2 regions of the Terrimonas alba genome follow, and region 1 is predicted to be linked to the other one. Evidence: riboswitches for the same ligand, from Rfam matches in the RefSeq annotation. Region 1 holds a riboswitch; the other holds the start of a gene.

Region 1 (3,157 bases):
CAATTACTACTGTTTTTCCTTTGGCGGCCAGCGGCAGAAAGAATCCGTAATCCTTCATTTTAACCATTGCCGTTTCTTTATCGTTTAGCTGCAGCTTCAACCAGCATCCTTTTTTGGGACATACGTCCACTATTTTGGCCTTTATTTTTGTGTTCAGTGTTTCTGTTCCTTCATTTAATTTGACTAATGCCTCACTTATGGGTATGGCATTATCAGCTGTTATTTTTTCACCATAGGTATCACCGGGTTTGGCATCACCGGCTGGCGGCTGGCTATTGCCCATAAAAGCAAAAAGAATTACAACAAGAACCGATATTGTTTTTTTCATGTGTGTAAGGTTAGATAAACAAAGATAATTTTTACAACTGATAATTGTCAGCGTCCTGGCGCTACGCATTTACCCAGGTTACTTTTTCTTCCAGTGGCAATCTTGTCGCACCTATTGACGGAATAGCTGTATGGCCGATATAAAAAAATCCAAGCAGTTTATCCTGGGCTTCCAGTCCAAAAAATGATTTTGCTTCTTCAAAATAGGTTACACCACCCGTGGTCCAATAGCCGCCCAATCCATAAGCCGTAACCGATAAATAAATATTTTGCACGGCACAGGCCACCGCTTCTATGTCTTCTATTTCAGGAATGTTTTTCGTTAGTGTTCTTTTCATGCCAATAGCAATGATATGAGAAGCTTTCAACGGATTGTTTTGCAATTTGCCATAAGTAATTTCCTTGAACTGGCTACCGGCTTTCTGTTTGTATAATTTGCTTTGAAAAGCGGCTAATTTTTTTAACCCATCACCGGTAAACACAGTGAAATGCCAGGGCTGTTGCTGACCGTGATTGGGCGCCCATGTCGCATTGATCAATATCTCGTTTATAATTTTATCGTCCACTTTTTTACCCGCTTCCAGCTGATCAGGAAAAACAGAACGACGGCCTCGGACCAATTCATTAAAAAGATCAGGATTCATCTGTTTATTTTTTATTTTTTTTGCCACATGGAACCTCGCAAATAACCATTTTCCTGTGTGATGAAAATTATCATGCCCGGTTTCATAGTAAAATTTATCCGGCAAAAGTAAAAGCCTGCGACTGCAATTAAAAACTTTACTATGGCGGTTAGCTATTTTAAAACAACTTTTAGCCTGCTAAATTCCGGCCTGATTTAAATGGAATAACATCATTTCACCAAATAAAATATTCCCCATGAAATAGACATTTTTTTGAAATGCAGTCCTGAAAACTGTTTGCTGGCCGACAAAAAAATCTATGCACATTCTGTGAAAAACTCCCAAGGGAAACTTCTATGAATTGATATTACATTCGTTCGAGTTCTTAATAAATAATTAATATCGGCGTTGGGCAGTTACCTTATCCACTACTGCCCGCTTAATAGGGAACCGTGTGAAAATCATGGGCTGACGGGCAACTGTAAAGCCACTCCCTTCAACAAAGGGAACAGACCCGGTCAAGAAAGCCACTGTCCCGGCATTAATGTCGGGGTGGGAAGGTGACCAGGTTGGGCCAAGCCAGGAGACCTGCCGTTGTTATGTTTATTGTTTGGAGCCTCCCGAAAAAGGTACAGGCAAAGATTGAATGTCGCTTCTTTCTGTAAAAGAGGTGCGGATTCTTCGTCTTTAGTCGTGCCGCTTTTTGACAACATTGAATTTATAATACTATGCACGACGAACAAGAAATCTTATTAAAAGAAAACAAAGACCGCTTTGTTATTCTCCCCATCAATTATCCAAAAATTTGGGAAAAATATAAACAACACGAAGCCAGCTTTTGGACGGCTGAGGAGATTGACCTGAGTGGCGATATCAAGGATTGGAATGGCCTGAATGATGGCGAACGTCATTTCATTTCACATGTACTGGCATTTTTTGCTGCAAGCGATGGCATTGTGAACGAAAACCTGGCAGTGAATTTCATGAGTGAAGTACAATTGCCGGAAGCCCGTTGTTTTTACGGCTTTCAGATTATGATGGAAAACATTCACTCCGAAACTTATGCGTTACTGATCGATACCTATATCAAAGATCCCAAAGAAAAGGATCGTCTTTTCCATGCCATCGACACAGTGCCTGCTGTTAAGAAAAAAGCAGAATGGGCTCTTCGCTGGATCGAGAATGGAAGCTTTGCTGAACGCTTAGTGGCTTTTGCTGCTGTAGAAGGAATTTTCTTTAGCGGAAGCTTCTGCTCTATCTTCTGGATGAAGAAAAGAGGATTGATGCCCGGCCTTACCTTCAGCAACGAGCTGATCAGCCGTGATGAAGGATTGCATTGTGAATTCGCTTGTTTGTTATACAGCATGTTGAAAAACAAAATGAGTGAAGAACAGGTACATGCCATTATTGGTAATGCAGTGGAAATTGAAAAGGAGTTTATCACCGATGCTTTGCCTGTCGACCTGATAGGTATGAATGCAAAACTGATGCAGCAATACATCGAGTTTGTAGCTGACAGGTGGTTAACTGAATTAGGTTATACTAAGATTTTCAATGCGACCAACCCTTTTGATTTTATGGAACTGATTTCTTTACAAGGTAAAACCAACTTCTTCGAAAAAAGAGTGGGCGAATACCAGAAGTCGGGTGTGATGAATGATATTAAATCAAATACGTTTTCAATTGACGAAGATTTTTGATGCTCCTGGTTTCACTTTTTAAAGACTCACAACTACTAACCTTCTAAATATAAAGACATGTATGTACTGAAACGCAATGGCAAGCAGGAAGCCGTTCATTTCGACAAGATCACATCCCGGGTAATGAAATTAAGTTATGGCCTTACCCTTAAATCAGATGACGTTATTGAAATTGCCAAAAAAGTAATTGTTGGTATTTACAATGGCGTACCCACTACCGAATTGGATAACCTGGCTGCAGAAACAGCCGCTTCATTTACCACCAAGCATCCTGATTTTGCGGTATTGGCGGCAAGGATCGCTGTGAGCAACCTGCATAAGAATACGACCAAGTCTTTTTCAGAAACGGCAAAGCTTCTTTACAATTATATCGATAATAAAACAGGAGAAAAAGCGCCTTTACTGGCTGATGATGTGTACGACATCATCCAGCAAAATGCTGATCAGCTCGATGCATCTATTATCTACGAAAGGGATTATCATTTTGATTTCTTTGGTTTCAAAACC
Region 2 (3,157 bases), on a different contig from region 1:
CGCATTATTTGTAGTTACTTCTCCATCTGTAAAAGCATAATATAATTTTAGTTGGAGGTCTTTATTGATATGAAGTGTCGGCTCTATTTCTATACCCTGATCTTTTTGTTTATTAAGATTAATATAGCTGAAGGCAGGGCCATAGGCAATCACATCTTTGATATTCCTTGAAAAATAAACTGCTCTTGCATCTAATTTATTATCCAGCAAAGAAACCTGCACACCTCCTTCATAGGTTTTAGATTTTTCGGGTTTCAAATCAGGATTGGCCCCCCATTGGCCATACAGTTCGCTCAGGGTAGGAGCTTTGAATGCAGACGCTACATTGACAAACAATTTTACCTGTTCATTTAAAAGATAGGAAGGATTGATACTATACGTAAAATTGTCGCCAAACTTAGAATGCTTATTGTAACGACCGCCTATTTCCAAATTGAAGCCTGCAAGATTTTTTATAAAAAAAGAAAGATAGGGACTGGTGATATGAAACTTGGGTTTTTTTGGATTTGCATTGGTATCAAGCGATTGTTGTTTGCGGTAATCAAGACCAGCCAGTAACTGGAAGTGTTCCGCCAGGTTTACATGACCGTATAGTTCTGCGTTGTTACTCCGCCCTTCAAAAGTTGACGGGAAGGAACTTTTGAAATCACGGAAAATTTCGTCATAACCATATTGCGCTACCACAGCTCCTTTGCTGAAATCATATTGAGCGGCGGCACCAGTAGAAAGCAGCGATGATTTGTATTTGTTGTCGGCGTCTTTATAAGAATCATCATCGAAGCTCCCTTTATAAAAATTATAGCGGAAATAAGGCTTGATGTGTAGTCCTTTTATCACTTCACCATCTATGTTCAGGTACAAGCCATTTTGAAGAAACCCGTCCTTATCAAATGATTTTGCTTTCGTGGTATCTTTTGCTTCAGAGATCCCTTTTGTTTCGTGGTGCATAAAACCAATATTGTAGGAGACTTTATTAGCACTGCCACTCAATCCGGCATTGCTCTTAAATGTACCAAAAGAACCACCGGAAAAATTGCCAAACAGTTGGGCCGGCTTGTCAGCACCTTTGCGGGTAATGATATTTATAACACCGGCGATGGCGTTAGAACCATATAAAGTTGATTGGGCGCCTTTTAATATTTCAATACGTTCGATTTGTTCGATCGGGAAAAGGCGAAGATCAAAAGCGCCACCAACACCTGAAGGATCGGTAAGTGGTACGCCATTTATTAATATAACTGTGTAATCATTTTTGGCTCCGCGAAGAAAAACAGATTTGTCTTTGCCCGGGTTGCTGGTAGCACCATTGATCACGATGCCGGCCTGCTCGGTAAGTAACTGCGCCAGGTCCTTTCCCATACTTCTGTCCAGTACGGCACGGTTGATCACTGTAACTACTTTACCGGTCTCTGATGCTTTTTTAGAAAATTTGCTGGCGGTAACGATTACCTGGTTTAATGATTTGTACGTACTGTCTTCCTCCTGGCTCGTGGGGGCAAGTTGAGCAAATAGCTGGCTGCTGATACTGAGGGCAGCCACTACAAAAAAATTCTTTTTCATTTTTAAAAAAAGTTTTGCGTGACTGCTTCCGTGTAAGAGTTGTTGGCCCTTCGACTCTTCGACAAGCCTGTCTGCCGACAGGCAGGCTCAGAGCTCAGGATTAACCAACAACGGCGTGATAGAAATATAAACGTCCTGCGACTTTTACATTTCAAGCCTTTCACCCGAAAGCATTGAATGATTATTAACCAGCCTGGCAGGTCTTCTGGCTCACCCCAATCTAATTGCCTTCCCGTGTAAAAACAGTGGCACTCAGAATTAGATTTCCTAACTCCCTCCTGAGCTATGTCGAAGGATAGGGGTTAGGGGGTTTACAGCTACGGGGATAGCACCGGACTTTCACCGGTTTCCCTTTTAATGCCGACATTTATCGTCGGCAAACCAAACTGGCCGCAAATGTAGGGAGAGTAAGCTGTTATGCAATCAGAAATATTTCAAACCGCAAACCCGTTCAATTTTAAGTTGTCGCCAGCATAGTTCTTCTTTTCATCCATACAAAATCCCCACATACCGATACATTCAGCTATTTTTAAGGCAAAGCATGTTTTTTTGTATATGATCCAGTCAAAGAGCTACACGATTGTTACTCATATTGCTGCCTGGATATTATTTCTAAGCTTGCCTGTGTTATTTGTCACAAGTCAATCGGGTTATAACGGCATACTATCGACACTCGCTTCACCTTATACCTGGCTATTTTTCAGTACTTATATTTTTATTTTCTATCTCCATAGCTGGTGGTTGATACCGAAGCTTTACCTGAAGAAAAATTTTTTCCTGTATTCGAGTTCCCTGTTTATTATATTAATCGCCGTATGGTTGCTGAAGCCTTTTGACCGCATGGTGAGTAATCTTGGTCCGGGTACAGGGTTGGAGATGCCGAATCCCGGGCCACCACCACCTGTCGATGATTTCAAAGGGCCACCCCCTATGAGGCAGCCCGGCGATAAGCCACCCGGTTCACCAATGAATACAAGGGGTTTGCAAAAAATAGATGTGGTCAGCATATTTTTTTACTTCACCATCCTGGCCATGAGTATGGCCATACAGATCCGGGTAAGATTGCGGGCAACTGAGCAAAGGGCATTGCAGGCAGAAGCGGATAAGGCAAATGCTGAGCTATCGTTTTTGAAGGCACAGATCAATCCCCATTTTTTATTTAATACGCTCAACAATATTTATTCATTGGCAGCTTCTAAAAGCGATAATACGGCTGAAAGCATTTTGAAGCTTTCCAATATTATGCGCTATGTTACTGATGATGTGCGGGAGGAATTTGTTCCCTTGGAAAATGAAATGGACTTTATCAGGGACTATATTGACCTGCAACGATTGAGACTTGGTGATAAAATGAATGTCAACTTCATCGTGTCGGGTAAAACTACTGGTAAGAAAATCGCACCGCTTATACTAATGACATTCATTGAAAACGTATTTAAATATGGCATCAGCAACCGGGAGCCTTCGGCTATCGAGATTCAATTAACAACTGATGATCAGTCAATCCGTTTCTATTGCAGCAATAAGCTGTATGCAACGCAACGAAATGCAGAAAGCACAGGAATAGGTATTGAAAATACCCGGCAGCGATTGGAAT

What was found. Region 1 has a riboswitch for cobalamin ahead of ACFEL9_RS14570 (ribonucleoside-diphosphate reductase small subunit). Riboswitches for the same ligand answer to the same signal wherever they lie in the genome.
Region 2: another riboswitch for cobalamin. It lies ahead of ACFEL9_RS23545 (TonB-dependent receptor plug domain-containing protein); the one in region 1 lies ahead of ACFEL9_RS14570 (ribonucleoside-diphosphate reductase small subunit).

The regions. Positions count from the first base shown of each region.
Region 1 covers NZ_JBHMQM010000004.1:611,594-614,750, reverse strand. Annotated here, with positions in the region: gene ACFEL9_RS14580 (DUF4920 domain-containing protein) at 1-328, opposite strand, end outside; gene ACFEL9_RS14575 (nitroreductase family protein) at 390-971, opposite strand; cobalamin riboswitch at 1,337-1,560, shown strand; gene ACFEL9_RS14570 (ribonucleoside-diphosphate reductase small subunit) at 1,679-2,650, shown strand; gene ACFEL9_RS14565 (ribonucleoside-diphosphate reductase subunit alpha) at 2,708-3,157, shown strand, end outside.
Region 2 covers NZ_JBHMQM010000009.1:145,945-149,101, reverse strand. Annotated here, with positions in the region: gene ACFEL9_RS23545 (TonB-dependent receptor plug domain-containing protein) at 1-1,560, opposite strand, end outside; cobalamin riboswitch at 1,739-1,961, opposite strand; gene ACFEL9_RS23540 (sensor histidine kinase) at 2,116-3,157, shown strand, end outside.